4 regions of the Priestia sp. 53B2 genome follow, and region 2 is predicted to be linked to each of the others. Evidence: riboswitches for the same ligand, from Rfam matches in the RefSeq annotation. Region 2 holds a riboswitch; each other region holds the start of a gene.
The links. A riboswitch is a leader RNA that binds a small molecule or an ion and turns the genes downstream of it on or off. The one in region 2 is predicted to bind cobalamin.

Region 1 (4,216 bases), 310 kb from region 2:
AGGACTTCACCCTATTGTTTCTGTAGCCAGTGAAGTTAAAAACCCGCAGCGTAATATTCCAATCGCGCTCATTATCTGTATTGTACTTTCAGCGATTATTTACACAGCACTGCAAGTATTGTTCATTGGTAACATCCCGGCTGATATGCTATCAGGAGGATGGGGAACAATTCAAGAGCAATTCTCTTTACCATTTAAAGATATTGCACTTATTTTAGGCCTTGGCTGGTTAGTAACGCTTGTTATTTTTGATGCTATTTTATCACCAGGCGGTAACGGGAACATCTTCATGAATACAACTTCTCGTTTAGTTTATGCTTGGTCTCGTAATGGAACATTATTTAAACGTTTCTCAAAAGTAGATAAGAAAACAGGAATTCCACGTGCGTCACTATGGCTATCATTTGGAATGTCCGTATTCTGGACACTGCCATTTCCTTCTTGGGAAGCGCTAGTAAACGTATGTTCAGTGGCACTTATTCTGTCTTATGCGATTGCGCCAATTTCAGCTGCTGCATTCAGAGTAAATGCAAAAGACCTTAAAAAACCTTTTAAATTAAAAGGTATGAGCGTTATTGCTCCTGTTTCATTTATTTTCTGTTCATACATCGTATATTGGTCAGGGTGGACGACAATTTCTTGGCTGCTAGGATCACAGCTTCTAATGGTTGTTATCTACGTAGCGTTTAAGAAATACGTACCAACTGACGTCGTAAAATTTGCACAGCAGCTTAAATCTGCTTGGTGGCTAGTTGCTTATTATATTATTATGCTTGTTATCTCTTATCTAGGTTCATTTGGTGGAGGACAAGGTGTGCTAAGCAACCCGCTTGACTTAATTTTAATTGCTCTTGTTTCACTTGGTATTTTCTACTGGGCGAAATACACAGGTTTACCAAAAGCAGTTATCGATACAGATGATTAATAAAAAACACGGCATGAATTCATGCCGTGTTTTTCGCTTGTATAGGCGTATACTCTATTTATTTATCAAACAGCCATGTTTTTAATATAGCAGCATACTCACGAAAGTAGGCTTGAAGTTTAATTGAATTTGGTGTTTTTGCACCTAAAGGATAAACGTCAAAGCCCTGACGTTTGGCAATAATAGAGGCGCGAAATAAATGAAAATCACTGCTAACAAGCACGACTTTTTTGTGTTGAATATCAACTTTCTGTTTAGTAAAAGTAAAATTCTCAAAAGTAGAAGTTGACTGATCTTCTTTTATAATTCGATTCTTTTTAATTCCTTCTTTCCGCAGAAAATGATAGGCTGCCTCTGCTTCAGAAATTTCTTCATCGGATCCTTTTCCGCCCGTTACAATAACTTTTGTTTGTTGATGTGCTTGTAAATAAGATAAAGCCGTCTTTACTCGTTCTTTTAAACTAGGAGACATTTGATTACCATCTACTTTAGAACCTAAAACGAGCACATAATCTGCGTTTTGTGGAACAGGCTTGTGAGCAGTTTGATACATACAAAAAGATATAATTGCTATATAAAGAACAAGAGAACCAATAAAGGTATAAATCATTTTTTTCTTCAACTGTGAGCACCTTCCTAGCTATTTCATAAGATGTTTGGAAAATAATTGTTATTATAGCATACGAGACCCAAATAAGTATAAACACAGTAATATATAATAATAGAAGAAAATCGTTATTGTGAATGGTTATAAAATTCGTTACAATAAAGAATAAATGATTTTAAAAGTGCCTCTAAGGAGGATAATAGGGAAATCGGTGTAAATCCGATGCAGCCCCCGCTACTGTAAATGTGGATGAACCTGCAAAGACCCACTAGTCAAACTAGGAAGGGTGCAGAAGTAAAACGAAGCATAAGCCAGGAGACCTGCTTTTAAAAACCCCTTATTTTTCGGTGGGAGAAATAAGTCAAGACAATGTGTTAATGAGCGCATGACCAAACCTTGACTTTTACAGTTAAGGTTTTTTTATGTGGTAGGGAGTGGAAAAAGTGAAAAAAGGAAAACCGCTTATGATTCAAGGAACGCACTCAGACGCTGGAAAAAGCATGATTGCTACAGCATTTTGCCGTATTTTTAAAGAAGACGGCTATCAAACTGCACCGTTTAAATCGCAAAATATGGCGCTTAATTCATACATTACAATGGATGGAAAAGAAATTGGCAGAGCGCAAGGAATTCAAGCAGAAGCGGCTGGAGTAGAAGCAACAACCAATATGAATCCTATTTTAATTAAACCAACTCGTGATCATGAATCTCAAATTGTCGTTCACGGAAAACCGCTACGTAATATGTTTGCTTTTCAGTATCGGCAAGAATTTTTTAATGAAGGTTTGAACGTTATCACGGAAGCTTATAAAGAGCTTGCCAATCATTATGATCGAATTGTGATTGAAGGCGCTGGAAGTCCTGCTGAAGTCAATTTGAACGATCGGGAACTCGTAAATATGCGCGTTGCAAAAATAGCAGAAGCGCCTGTTGTGTTAGTAGGAGATATTGATAAAGGAGGAGTTTTCGCGAGCCTAGTGGGTACTCTTCAATTGCTTCCAGATGAACACAAGTCTAGAGTTATTGGGGTGTTAATTAATAAATTCCGAGGAGATTTAGAACTTTTAAAACCAGGGTTGAAGTGGTTTGAAGAATACACGGGTGTTCCGGTTCTAGGAGTTATTCCTTATATGAACAATGTGGAAATTGACGCGGAAGATTCGTTATCACTCAGAAATTACTCAACGCTTGTGAATCCGTTAAAAGAAATTGATATTGCGGTTATCTCATACCCGCGCATCTCAAATTTTACAGACATCGATCCTTTAAGCTTAGAAGAAGACTGTCACGTGAGGCTTGTAACCAAGCCGTCGCAATTAGGTACGCCTGATTTAATTGTTTTACCAGGAAGCAAAAATACGATTGAAGATGCTCAGTTTTTACAAGAAAGCGGCCTGGCTCTAGCCATTAATCAAGTTTTGAATACAACGAACGTTCACGTCATTGGCATCTGCGGAGGATATCAAATGCTAGGGGAGACAATTACAGACCCTGATGCAGTAGAATCTCGGATTGAATCCATTAAAGGGCTGGGCTTGCTTCCAGTGGAAACCGTTATGACAACCAGCAAAAAAACAGAAAGAGTTTCTGGGTATGTCCAGCTAGAAAGTGAAAGAGTTTCGATTGAAGGCTACGAAATTCATATGGGAAAGACGATTTCTAAGAGCACCACGGAAGCTTTTGCAGTGGTAGAGCATGAAAAAGAAGGAACGGTTAAAGACAACGTCATTGGCACGTATGTTCATGATGTGTTTCATAACGATGCTTTGCGCAGAGCTTTGCTTAATCAAATTCGTAAACATAAAAAATTGCCGCCTATTACGGACACATTCAACAGTCGCCTGCAAAAAGAGGAGTCTTTTTCAAAAGCAGCAGCATATGTGAGAGAAGCTGTAGATATGGAAAAGCTGTATCATTTAATAGACAACTATAAAAGCCCGGAGCAAGCACAAAAAGTATAGCTTATAGAGGCTTTCGCTTGTTTTTTTACCGAGAACTTTAGTACGCTATTCTACGTTGCCTAGTTCAACAGTCTAGCACTCGTAACAAATAAAAGATGATTGTTTCCAACTTAATGCATGGTGGAAGCATGGTTTATGGACAGGAAAATGAATGGTTAATGTAATGTAAAACATCACGCCTCGTTTCCTAGAGGAGCTGAAAGTATTGATTTTTAAACGTATTTTTTTAAACAAAGCATCTCTTTTATACATAGTCAGTTTATTTATTGTATGTACTTCGGTGATTATGGGCGTATTTATTGGTACAGTTTCGTTAACCGTAGGAGATACAATCAAAATTATTATTGGCCACCTTACCGGGCTATCCCTATATCACGGTCCGGAAAACATGGATTTAATCATTTGGCAAATTCGTTTTCCAAGAGTACTGGTGGCATTTTTAGTAGGAGCTTCGCTTTCAATAGCAGGGGCTGCCTTTCAAGGGCTATTAAGAAACTCTCTTGCCGATCCTTATACGATCGGAGTTTCCTCAGGTGCAACCCTTGGCTCTGTCATGGCAATTTATTTTCATTGGAGTATTTTTGGTTTGTCTATCTTCACGCTGCCTGTAGTCGGCATTGTATTTGGTTTTATCACTCTTCTTTTAGTTTTTGGTATTACGAAACTCGCAAGCGGCAATTTAGCCAATGAAACCATCATCTTAGCGGGGATTATTTTATCATC
Region 2 (4,216 bases):
TCTTTATATTCATGGACAATGTTCTCCACTATTTCAACAATGTCATCGGGCGCTATGCCTTCCGCCACAATTTGACCTGAATGCGCATTGCGTCCAACCGTTTTAGCTCCTAAAAATAAATCAAAAGCACCTTTTCTATAGACAATGCCGATATCTTCTTGAACAGCACCATAACAGGCCATACCGCATCCATTAATACCAAGCTTCAGCTCTTTTGGCATGTCCATTCCCCCAAGGCGTTTTTGTAATTCTTCCGTATGTGGAATAGCATCGCTTTTTTCTCCGTCACAAAAATCACACGCTTTGATTGTGAACACGTCTCCGACCGGAGATAGTAAAAAGGAAGCTGCTTGGAGCTTTTTAATAATCACGTCTGGCTGAGCCGTTGGAATTTGCAGTTTGATTTGATGGTCAGGTGTATACTCCATCGTACCTTTTTCACCAACAACTTCTGCTAGTGTGGTCATTTGAACAGGCGTGAATTTCTTATTTGCAAGTCCTGGACTAACCGCCACTTCGAAAATAGACTGTATTGACTGGTGTACGACCGCAGAAGTGGTTTCACCTAAAATTGCTTGAAGCGCTTCTTCTGCAAGAGCTCGTGAAGTTGCTTTTTCTTCTCTTGTGTCCTGAACTGCTTCAATAGCTGAAGCTGTTTGCTCTACAGTCTCTTCTTGATCGAGAGCCCATGGTTCTGCTTCTTTTCGAAGTCGCTGATGCGGTCTTAGCGGCTGCTCTGTTTGGTTGAGGGTATATTTCCGCTGATATCCTCGCGGTGTAATCATTAAATCGTCGTAAAAGAACGTAGATGAATTTCCGACAACAACGGTAGTCAGCATGCCTATTTCGTGGTTTAACATGTCTTTTAAGTTAGTCATTACGACTTCTTCACGGTCACGATAAGCGCTTTTCACAAGGCCAACAGGCGTATCAGGGGAACGGTACTTTAATAGAATTCTTTGTGCTTCAACAATTTGTCTTGTTCGTCTTCCGCTTTTTGGGTTGTAAAAAGCCACTACAAAATCTGCTTGTGCAGCTGCTTCAATTCTTTTTTCGATTAGCTCCCAAGGCGTAAGGTGGTCACTTAAACTAATCGTACAAGCATCGTGCATCACGGGCGCTCCAAGGAGAGATGCGCATGAATTAATAGCCGAAATGCCAGGAATTACTTCCAGCTCTACGCCCGTTTCTTTTTTCCAGCCTTTTTCAATCAACACTTCATACACAAGGCCTGCCATTCCGTATACTCCTGCATCTCCGCTTGAAATAACAGCTACGGTTTTTCCTGCTTCAGCTTGCTTTACAGCTTCTTGTGCACGGCTTACTTCTTCGGTCATTCCCGTACTAATAATTTGCTGATTCGTTAACAGTCCTTGAATTAGTTCCACATAGGTTTTATAACCGATGATCATATCACTTTCTTGAATGGCTTCTCTTGCTCGCTGTGTAATATGTTCAAAGCTTCCTGGCCCAAATCCAATAACTAACAGTTTACCTTTCATGCTAGCTCCTCCTTTATGCGTTACTTTTTACTTTGTCAATTCCTTCTATGGAGTCACTGTTTTCCGGAGAAACGAAACCGTTTTGATCATATTCATAGATAAGCGATTCCCTTATACTGCAGCCTCCTGCTAAATGCTCTTCGACAATTCGGTGAGCGACGGTTTCAGTGACCTGCTTGTACCAATCTCCTGAAGGATACACGATAGCTACTGGAGCATCTTTGCATCGTCCGTTACAGCGCGTACGCGTTGTATGAACCGTTTCATCCAAATCCAGTTCCGTCACCTTATTTCGAATAGCTTGCGTGGCTTCTTCTCCACCTTTTCTCATACAGCTGCTTCCATTACAAATCAATACGTGATGTTTTGTTCCATTTAAGTTCCACGTCGTCACACTCATCGCTCCTTTACTAAAAAAAGCGCCTCTATCAATGATAGAGGCGCAGAAAATTCAAACTAAGTTTTTGCACTTCCACCTATATCCCGTAGGGTAAGCTTCGCATTAGAAAAAGGCCGGTTTCCTGACTTCGATTCATCACTTGATTGCGCCTTCCCGAATACAGTGGCATATGCAATCAGCTCCTCTTCACAGTGGCGGGTACCGCGCTGGCTTCACACCAGACTTCCCATTTAACGCAATGTGAACATTGCGCACCTTTTTTGCACGATATGTAGTTTTACGCTACGAGAAAAACCCGCTTCGCTAATATGCGAGCGGGTAAAACGTCAGAATAAGAGTGTACACGAATGCCACTTTAAGCCAACGTCTTCCTTCCCGCTCCCCGGAGAAATAGAAACTTCACAATAAAGACAGGTCTCCTGACTTGTGTATCATTCTACTTGAGAACCTTCCCGTGATTTCTTCACAGTGGTTATACTCGTTCGTCCACACTTACAGTTGCGGGGACAGTACTGGCCTTTCACCAGTTTCCCTATTAAGCCTTCTTGGCATCTTTACTGTTGCTGTTTGATATATATGAACCTTTTAAACTATCAGAATAATAGAAGTAACTACCATATCATAGCGTACATTTTTTTTTATTTCAACTCTATTCTTTTCGGAAGATACAAGCATCTATAAAAAAACAAGAGCATAAAATCAGCTCTTGTTTTTTCATTATATAGCTACTAATGTTAAATGAGGATCATTATAATACACAACTTCTGAAAGGACTTTACAGCCATTTGTTTTAGCAAACGCTTCTCTCGCCTGCTTTTCAGTTTCAAATTCAAACATTTTCATTTCTTTTCCAGCATATACCGTCAGTACCCACATGAAAAGATTCGCCTCCGATTATTGTAGTGATCGCTATATCCACATTATGCCGAAACCATTTCCTTTTGAAAACCCATTCTACAAAACTTGTCACAAGAAACTTTTTAAAATTTAAAAACATTTTAACTTCTGTAAATGAACACAATGTACAAAAGGTTTAAGCAGTCCTCTTTAAAAAGGGTGCTTTTTTAACCAACTGTTGCTTCACCAGTAAAAAAATATATAGTATTTATTAAAAAAAGAAAGTACAGACATCACAATCCCGTCCTGCTCTTTATTTTGCATAAAAATACACTAATTAAATATTCCTCTCTTAAAGTAGAACCATGTTCGACTGCACATAGTGATAAAGAAGCTTATACGTATGGTTCAATGAATCTTGATGCGTTCTCTCAAACGCATGAGAAGAATCAATTCCTGGACCAATTAAGCCGTGTACGATATCGTGTCCGGCACGAATAGCAGCAGAAGCGTCTGATCCGTAAAACGGATAAATATCTAATTTGTACTGAATATCATGCTGCTTAGCTAGCTCCACCAAATGCTTTCTCAAACCATAATGATAAGGGCCACTTGAATCTTTTACACAAATAGATACGGTGTATTCATCGGTAGATTGTCCATCTCCCATAGCACCCATATCAACAGCTAAGTATTCTACTGTTTGAGGCGTAATGTTCGAATTTCCTCCGTATCCAATTTCTTCATTATTTGAAATGAGAAAGTGCGTAGTGTATGGCAGTTCGATCTGTTCTTCTTGAATTGTTTTCATGAGCTGAAGCAATAAAGCTACGCTTGCTTTATCATCGAGATGACGAGATTTAATAAAACCTCTTTTTGTTATTTCTATACGAGGATCAAACGAAACAAAGTCGCCGACTTCAATTCCAAGGCTGCGAACATCTTCTGCGCTATGTACTTTTTCATCCAGTCGAATTTCTATATTTTCTTGATTTCGCTCAGCTTTCCCTGCATCTTTATACACATGAACAGATGTTTGATGCATCAGGATGGTTCCTGTAAATACTTCTCCTGATGAAGTTTCAATTTCACAATATTCTCCTTCAATAGAATTGTAGCGAAATCCTCCAATCAAGTCGATTTTCAGACGCCCACTCGGTTTGATTTCTTTTACCATAGCACCTAATGTATCGACATGAGCCGTCAGCATGCGGTGGTGATCTGTATCTTTACCGGGAATAGTAGCGACTAAGCCTCCTTTTCGATTGCGATACGTTTGAATATTTAGCTCTTTTACATAGTCTTCGACAAATGAAATCACCTTTTCTGTATTTCCAGAAGGACTGGGAATCGAAACAAGCTTTTTAATTAACTGAACAGTTTCCGTCATTATGACACTTCCTTTGTCTCTCATTTCTTTTATTTTACCATATGTTTCAAAAAAGATAACAGGCAGCTCCAAACAAAAAAGCCGGGC
Region 3 (4,216 bases), on a different contig from region 2:
AGGTACAATGGAAGAGCTGCGCTTTCAATATCAAGCGAAAAAAACGGTGATGATCAAACATGATCCTTATCCAAACAGTCACAAAGAATACATTCAACAGTTTTTCCGTACGTTGAGTCCCGAAGTTGAATACCATCACATGTACACAAAAGTGATGCTTCAAAAAGAAAGAAATATTCCTCTTATTATTCGCGAATTAATTCAATGCGGCATCGACATTTATCAAGTTCACGTCGAAGAACCTTCTTTAGAAGAAATCTTTTTGCAAAAAAATATTGTGGATCACTCACAGGTGAGTTAATGGGCGAAAGACCGTTGGTTTACTACTCAGCCTGAATACATTATTTATAAATACCAGTTAGGAAGCTTCTGACAAAAACATGTTCATTTTCTCAAGAAACTGATAAGATAGCTAATGACATTTAAAAATAAGAAAGGATTTCGATTATGTTATCAGCTATCAATTCAGTAGATTATACCATTTTCCACGCGGTGAATCAGTATGCCTCACACGTAAAGCCTCTAGATTCGCTGATGGTATTCTTTGCAGATTATGCCCAGTATGTACTTATCGTTTTACTCGGCTTATTTTTACTTATTAATAAAAACGGCAGCCGTGTTGTAGCATTTCAAGCTTTATGTGCTTGTGCCACAGGAGTCATTATCAATAAAGTGATTAGTTTATTTGCTTATCGAGATCGTCCGTTTATCTCTCACCACGTGAATCAGCTTATTGATCACGCCGCAAATTCTTCATTTCCAAGCGATCATGCTACATCTGCATTAGTTATCACTTTTACCATTTGGCTGCATTTCAAACGTTCAGGGCGCATGTGGGTTGTCATGGGCGTACTCATTGCCTTTTCACGTGTATGGGTTGGCGTTCATTATCCATTCGATGTGTTAACAGGAGCCGTTTTAGGCTGCGTGCTGGCGCTGTTTATTCATTATGTTATTTTTAATACGAAACTGATGAGGACTATTACTAACTTGTCTATTTTTCGAAAATCTGCTTATGACAAACAGTCTCAATATTATTAAGAAAAAGTCGCAAATACGCGGCTTTTTTTATTGGGAAATTTTTAATGTATTTAATACTTGTTTTTTAAAATTAAATTGTGTACAATTAAATTACAGAAACGATAAATAAAAAACTTTTAATAAAATTAATGAAAAAGAGGAGAGGTTTATACATGAAAGCTTTATATGAAACAACAGTCGTTAACACAGGTGGAAGAACAGGAGAAGTTCACTCTTTAGATAACATCTTTAACTTAGACGTTGCAACACCTCCAGCGCTTGGTGGAGAAGCAACAACAGCAACAAACCCAGAGCAGCTGTTTGCAGCTGGATACAGTGCTTGTTTCAACAGCGCGTTAGAATTTATGTTGAAAAAACATAACGTAGAAATCAAAAGCAGTGAAGTAAAAGCTACTGTTCAGCTGCTTCCTGATAAAGCTGATCAAGGAGTGAAAATTGGAGTAGCGCTTGAAGCTCATATCGAAGGCTTAGATTTAGAAACAGCGAAAAAATACGTAGACCTAGCTCACTCATACTGCCCGTATTCAAAAGCAATCAGCGGTAATGTAGACGTAACGGTAGAAGTAGTTTAATTTCTTTAAAAAGCCCTGCTAAGCATGTAAAGCTTAGCAGGGCTTTTTTATTTGAATTTTCTCTATTCATTTGTAAGCGGTACTAGTATAATGAGGAGGAAAATGAATCATTCGCACAGTTTAGGTGCTCTTACATAGCGTAAGAGGTAACAGGGAATCGAGTGCAAATCTCGAGCGGTCCAGCCACTGTAAGCAGGGAGTTTTCTATCTTATTGTCACTCAAAACGAGGAAGGCGGTAGAAAATGATGATCTCAAGCCAGGAGACCTACCTATTCTGTACACTTGACTCTTCTAGGAAAGAGGCGGTGTATCAAGGTACGCAGTGAGCAATTGCTGTTTATTTTCATATGCCGACACATCCTCAATTTCTATAGAATTGAGGCTTTTTTACGTTTTATTTTAAAAAAAGGAGTGTAGGAAATGGAAGGTTTATCAGTTTTTTTACTTGTCTTTTTATTAGGAATCAGGCACGGATTGGATGCAGATCACTTAGCTTTTATTGATGGCCAGACTCGATATAATTGGCGAATGGGCAGCCGTTTTGCCCCGTGGGTCGGAACGCTGTTTTCACTAGGTCACGGAGGAATGGTGGCCGTCACGGCCGGGGTGCTGGGCGTGGTGATGAAGAATTTTACGTTTCCATCGTATTTCGATCATTTTGCATCTTGGGTATCCATTATCTCTCTCTTTCTAATCGGGACATTAAACACATATCATTTGCTTCGAACCAAAAATAAAGAGGAAGAGTTTCAGCTGAGTGGGTTAAAAGGAAAGTTTATTCCGAAAATCGCAAAAGGAACAACGAATCCTTTTTTAATTATTCTTGTAGGAGCATTGTTCGCTTTAGCAGCCGAAACGGTCAGTCAAACGGCCGTGTGGTCTCTAGCTGTAGGGAACGCAGGCAAGTATACGCCGCTTTTGTTAGGACTAGTGTTTATGTTTGGTATGATGCTGACAGATACAATCGATTCGATGATTGTACATAAAATGGTGAATGAATTGAGTAAATTTGGACAATCTGCTTCCCGCTTGATGGGCTGGGTTATTGTTGTTCTCGCGTATGGTGTGTCGTTCTATTTAGCATTCACTTTCTTTAACCCATGGGCCGAAGTAAACTTTGAAATGGTTGGCGTTATTCTGTTTATTTTTTTAGTGTCTATGTTTGTTTTTGTGAGTGTGAAGTCAAAAGGGAAAAATATTAAAATAAATGTCAATTAGTCAAACGAAAGCTTTAATCTGTTAAAGATTGAAGCTTTTTTGTATGAATTTGTTGAAGTTTATGGCTATTTTGGGTCGGTTATGAATAAGTTAAAGTATTATCTGTATTTAAAGGATGGAAAATTGTCTGAAAACCATTATAATTAAGGATAATTTAAGGTCGTTATGTGAAACGTAGAACATAGTTATACGTACGATAAATAAAAGCATTTAATGCAAGCAGCAGGGGTTGTTTGGAGGAGGAATTGATTTGAGTCAGGTAATGGTAGAACAAAGCGTGTTTAGTTATTTAAAAGAACACGAACAAGAGATGCTTGAAGATCTAGTTGGATTTGTGAAAAAAGAATCACCGTCCTACAGTAAAGAGTTAGTAGATCAGTGTGGAATGTATTTAACGCAGCTGTTTCATAAACGGTTAGGGGTAGGATACGAAATCATAGAAGAAAAAGAAGTAGGAAACCATTTGAAATTTACGATTGGAGAAGGAGAAAAGCAGCTTTTAATTATCGGTCACTTTGACACGGTATGGGAAAAGGGAAGGCTGAGTCTAAGAACAGAGGGAAACAAGCTGTATGGTCCGGGAATTTTAGACATGAAAGGCGGCATTGTACAATCTATATGGGCGATTAAAGCGATTCAAGAGCTTGGCTTATCGCTCGATAAAAAAATTGTGTTTTTCTGCAATTCGGATGAAGAGATTGGGTCAATTTCTTCTAAAAAATACATTGAAGAAGAAGCGCAAAGAAGTGAAGCAGTGCTAGTAGCGGAACCGGCGGTGGCGGGTTCAGGTGCGTTAAAAACGTCGCGCAAAGGAGCGGGAATTTTCACCGTAAAAGTATGGGGACGAGCAGCACACGCGGGTAATCACCACAAAGAAGGAATCAATGCGATTGAAGAGCTGGCGCGCCAAGTGATTTTCTTGCAGGGCTTAACAGATTATGAAAAAGGTACAACGGTGAACGTTGGGACATTTACGGGAGGCAGCGGTACAAATGTAGTGCCGGAATATGCAGAAGCGCACGTGGATTTACGTGTTTCTACAGAAGAAGAAGCAAAACGTATGACGGATATTATTTTGAATTTAACACCCATTTTAAAAGGGATTAAGCTCGAAGTAACGGGAGGCATGAATCGTCCTCCGATGGTCAAGTCTAAACAAACGGAAGAGTTATTTGAATGCGCTCAGTCAATCGCGGCCAAACTGGGCATGAAATTAGAAGAAGCAGCTGTTGGAGGCGGAAGTGATGGCAATTTTACAGCGGCCATTGGCGTTCCCACGTTGGATGGGTTAGGAGCATGCGGAAAAGGAATACATGCGGAATATGAACATATTCAAATTGATACGTTGTCCGAGCGTTCTTCTTTATTTGCGAATTTGCTGCTG
Region 4 (4,216 bases), on a different contig from region 2:
CCTTTATTTAATCTAGAATCCATCCAATAAATCCACTTGCCAAACCAGCGAACGGGATGCGGCCAATTTTCGGGGTCGCCTATGATTCGGTCAATTAGTAAAGCAATCGTCATGGCCGTCATGTGTGCAATTATCGCTTGTGTAATACTCATTTCTTCACCTCTTTCCCTTAAGTCCCTGCTCTAAGCTTATTTTCACAAGCTTGGCTACCGCTTGACCTAAAGCAGTCATAGAGCCTGCATATTCATATAATGGTCCTTGCTGAGACGCTGCAACTGAGATGCTGTCCGTAGATGTTCCTGTAGCAATCGTCTTTGTAGCTGGATCTATGACACCCAGCTGTGACAGCGTTTTTGCTTTGGCTTCTGTGGCCGCAATAAAAAGCTGTAAAAACGCAGCATCCGTAAGCGTACCTTCCACGAAAAAAAACATATTAATTGTACCGGGAGAGGAATAGAACGGGACAGCTTCGTCAGCTGTAATATCTACTGCGTTTCCTACTCCAGCCGTTATCACGGAAGCTACTCTTACTCCGTAGTCTTCATAACAGTAAACCGCTCTTTCTTTTAACCAAACGGCTGTCATCAACCCTACGATTTGCTCATGGCGCACATTTTCTTTCATCAAATATTGCTCATACTCCAAAGAAGGAGTATCTGAATAATAGTCTTTGTGAACAAATCGATTGTAAAAGGTGTCCGTTTCCGTAATGCCTGTTCCTAAAACCCCTGAGCTGTATGTTTTATAAGAAGTCTCGGTTTTCATGATTAAAAGCTCAGGCCGTTCTTCAATTTTAAGATGTGAAAAGGGACCAATCCCCTTTTCAATTCGAACTGGAATATGGTCCCTCTTCTTATTTATTGTACACCTCAGGGTATACTGCTTTTGCTAAGTCCTCTAAGCCATCTACAATACGAGGTCCTAAGCGGTTGATTTTGTTTTGATCAACCTTCTCGATGTTACCCTCTTTTACAGCAGTCATGCTGCTCCAAGCGGGACGCTTCATAATCTCATTTTTGTCTGCATCATACGTTGCGATAATAACGTCAGGGTTTAACTTAACAACTTGCTCTTCAGAAAACTTAACCCAACCCTTTTCACTAGCCGCTACGTTATCAGCACCGATCATAGTAAGCATTTCGTTCATGAACGTACCTTTTCCTGTTGTATAAATCTCAGGAGCTCCTGATACTTCTATCCATACTTTTTTACGATCTTCTTTTGAAATCGTTTTTGCTTTTTTCTCAATTGAAGCTACTTTTTCTTTCATGTCTTTAATTGTTTGATTAGCTTCTTTTGTTTTACCCGTTAATTTACCGATTTGCGCAATAGAATCATAAACCGTATCAAACGTTGTTGAATCTTTTACAACAAATACCGGAATACCCGCACTTTCAATTTGTTTAAATACTTCATCCGAAACGCCCATACTTGAAGCGTGTGCCAGCACTAAATCAGGATTTAAAGCAATAACTTTTTCTGCATTAACGTTCATATCTCCTACCTGCGCTTTTTTCTTTACGCTTTTAGGATAATCATCGTTGCTTGTGACACCAACTAATTCTTTTTCAAGACCAAGGGCATATACAATCTCCGTATTACTTGGCATTAATGAAACAATTTTCTTAGGCTGTTTTTTCAACGTAATTTCTTTATCACGCGCGTCTTTTACCTTCACTGGAAATGCAGCTTGTGACGTTTGTGCCGTATCTTGCTTCGTTTTTTTATCACTGTTGCTTTGGCTGCCTGCACCGCATGCAGCAAGTACGATGACTAACAGTGTAATAATGGAATACGATAGCCATTTTTTCATCTAAATACTCCCCCTATATATTGTTCATTGTGAATACGAAACCTCCACGTTAAAGAAAAAGCAAATGATCATGCAAAAAGCAGCGCTATCCCGTTTTTTCCGCTTTGACTATGTATACTGCTCGCCGGCAGCTTCAAAATAAAAAAGCTTTACTTTCAATTGAAAGCAAAGCAGGTAACGTCAAGATAAGCAGGAAAAGAATCCGTTCACTATACTTGATATGTATGTTCATTACCCTGCTTCACCCTTCCTCGAAGGTTTCACAGCTAACAATAAGGCAGGTTTCCTGACTTACGCACAAAGCGCTTACAGTGGCGGGACCGCGCTGGTTTTTCACCAGACTTCCCTTTTCACTCAATCTTTAAATTGAGACCTTATTGCTTTACGTTTATTCACTTGTCCTAGTATACCCCACTCATAGAAAAATGGAAATAGCCATTCTCACAAAAAAAGCTGCGAGAATGCTCTCGCAGCTTAAGGAATTAAAGAGTTGCTAAAAATTCACGGACCGCTTCAGGCGTTTTAGCATTTGCACTGTGCAAGTGCGCAATTTTTTCACCGTTTTTATATACAAGAAGAGAAGGAATACCCATTACATTGTTTTCAGCAGAAAGTTCTTCAAACTCATCCTTGTCAATTTTAAACCATGCTTTATCTGTATTTTCGTCAACGATTTCATCAATGAACATATCCAAACGTTTGCAATCAGGACACCACGTTGTCGTAAAAATCCCAACGCTTAGTGTTTCGTTCTTAATTTGTTCGCGAAATTGTTTTTCTTCCGTAAATTGTTTCATTGTGTTACCTCCAGCATCTATTCGTTCCTTCTCACTATTCTATGGTAAGAAGTCTGACTTCATTATAAACGATTTTTTTATCGTTGTGCTAATGTTTCAGCTTATTTAGACCATAACGGTTTTAGACGTAAAAAAATGCTAGCTTAAAAAAGCTAACATTTCGAAATCGTAGAATGTTGTGTCTATTATCAGCTAAACCATTTAGGCGGCATGTTTCGGTTCCAATAAATTTTCCCTAAATCATAATGCTTTTGAAAATTATCTGCAGCCGCATGATAGTGAAAATTAAACCAGTATCCATCTTTTGGAGGGTTTTCACGCCGTACATGAAACCGTATTAAGTCCTGACCGGTCTCCCGGTCATATACATGGAAAATCTTTTCACCGTAGCCAGCAGCAGGATGCTCGCTTATCTCGAGATTCTGAATTGACTGTTCACGTTCAGTGCCAATGTCGGTCAGCACTTCTTCAATTTTAGGTAACACTGCTTGACGAAATTCATCTTCAATGACAGGCCCAATTTTTGTTCCGAATTTTTCCACTGACTGTTTTTCAGCTGATTCCATTGCATACGTAACAAATGATGAAACGTCTTCATATTTTGGTTCTTCATATGGCAAATGAATATCTTCTATAACAGCCGTGACAGGAGTTGTTTCTCTTACATACCCTGCTTTATGTTGCTTGTCCGCTTTTGCATCATCAACGTATAAATATTCTGGTGGAGTGACAAGCCCAAATGTAAATACTGTAATAAATACAACTAGCATTCTTTTTATCCATCTAGGCATTCGTATCTTTCCTTTCTCATCTTTTCCCATATGGTCTTTTCATATCGTAAAATTCATTATCATAACTCACTAGGTATTGTAACATACTTATTAATTTTTTACCTATATTTGCTTATTCATTTATGCTGTCTACGGGCATTCGACGACTTTTTAATTAGCACCTTCCTTCTTCTGTTTGAGGTTGTCACACCGAGCGGAAACCTATACAAGATATTCCTTTTTTGCTGGATGCTTAAACACAAAAAGTATTTTTATGTTCAAAAATATATCATACTTTTATGAACTTTAGATGAAATTCATAAAAAAAAACTTCCAAAACTTTTTAATTCCTAAAAGGTTTTGGAAGTCTTTTCAATGATCGTTATTCATTTTACTTTTTTGTTTATTTTTGTATATCGATTGTCCCGTAATGAAATTTTGATGTTTTTCGTTTTTGCACGGTAAATCCATGTTCTTCAAAACGACTGCTTTTCCAATGATCTTTTAGCACGATCTTTTGTTTGGCTACTCTTTTTGCTTCTTGTATAGCCATTGGCGTTAGCGTGGTATACAGTGCTATTGCTTTAATACCGTTAATTCCATTCGATTCATCAATTTGCTCTTGAAACATAGGATCAAAGTAAACAACATCAAAAGATTTATCTTCACAACACGCCAAAAACGATTCAAAATTTTGATGAACCACGTTTATACGCTTCATTGCATCGTTCAACTCTTGTACGTCACTTTCCCAATTTAAAAGTCCTTGTTTGACTAAATAAGCTACATAGCGGTTGCCTTCTAGTCCGACAACTTTTCCACTTTTCCCTACCGCT

Region 1: another riboswitch for cobalamin. It lies ahead of ACN6NE_RS26895 (cobyric acid synthase); the one in region 2 lies ahead of ACN6NE_RS25220 ((2Fe-2S) ferredoxin domain-containing protein).
Region 3: another riboswitch for cobalamin. It lies ahead of ACN6NE_RS12545 (HoxN/HupN/NixA family nickel/cobalt transporter); the one in region 2 lies ahead of ACN6NE_RS25220 ((2Fe-2S) ferredoxin domain-containing protein).
Region 4: another riboswitch for cobalamin. It lies ahead of ACN6NE_RS21260 (ABC transporter substrate-binding protein); the one in region 2 lies ahead of ACN6NE_RS25220 ((2Fe-2S) ferredoxin domain-containing protein).

The regions. Positions count from the first base shown of each region.
Region 1 covers NZ_JBLZXA010000030.1:428,875-433,090, reverse strand. The annotation lists gene ACN6NE_RS26905 (APC family permease) at 1-925, shown strand, start outside; gene ACN6NE_RS26900 (YdcF family protein) at 984-1,547, opposite strand; cobalamin riboswitch at 1,695-1,874, shown strand; gene ACN6NE_RS26895 (cobyric acid synthase) at 1,967-3,493, shown strand; gene ACN6NE_RS26890 (FecCD family ABC transporter permease) at 3,699-4,216, shown strand, end outside.
Region 2 covers NZ_JBLZXA010000030.1:117,547-121,762, forward strand. The annotation lists gene cobJ (precorrin-3B C(17)-methyltransferase) at 1-1,502, opposite strand, end outside; gene ACN6NE_RS25220 ((2Fe-2S) ferredoxin domain-containing protein) at 1,516-1,896, opposite strand; cobalamin riboswitch at 1,997-2,176, opposite strand; cobalamin riboswitch at 2,295-2,473, opposite strand; gene ACN6NE_RS25225 (hypothetical protein) at 2,620-2,778, opposite strand; gene ACN6NE_RS25230 (M42 family metallopeptidase) at 3,092-4,129, opposite strand.
Region 3 covers NZ_JBLZXA010000015.1:60,617-64,832, forward strand. The annotation lists gene ACN6NE_RS12530 (ABC transporter ATP-binding protein) at 1-301, shown strand, start outside; gene ACN6NE_RS12535 (undecaprenyl-diphosphatase) at 448-1,041, shown strand; gene ACN6NE_RS12540 (organic hydroperoxide resistance protein) at 1,194-1,613, shown strand; cobalamin riboswitch at 1,719-1,901, shown strand; gene ACN6NE_RS12545 (HoxN/HupN/NixA family nickel/cobalt transporter) at 2,035-2,832, shown strand; gene ACN6NE_RS12550 (M20 family metallopeptidase) at 3,062-4,216, shown strand, end outside.
Region 4 covers NZ_JBLZXA010000027.1:154,943-159,158, reverse strand. The annotation lists gene cbiB (adenosylcobinamide-phosphate synthase CbiB) at 1-152, opposite strand, end outside; gene ACN6NE_RS21265 (adenosylcobinamide amidohydrolase) at 157-765, opposite strand; gene ACN6NE_RS21260 (ABC transporter substrate-binding protein) at 854-1,813, opposite strand; cobalamin riboswitch at 2,073-2,205, opposite strand; gene ACN6NE_RS21255 (thioredoxin family protein) at 2,296-2,610, opposite strand; gene ACN6NE_RS21250 (YpjP family protein) at 2,799-3,401, opposite strand; gene ACN6NE_RS21245 (class I SAM-dependent methyltransferase) at 3,784-4,216, opposite strand, start outside.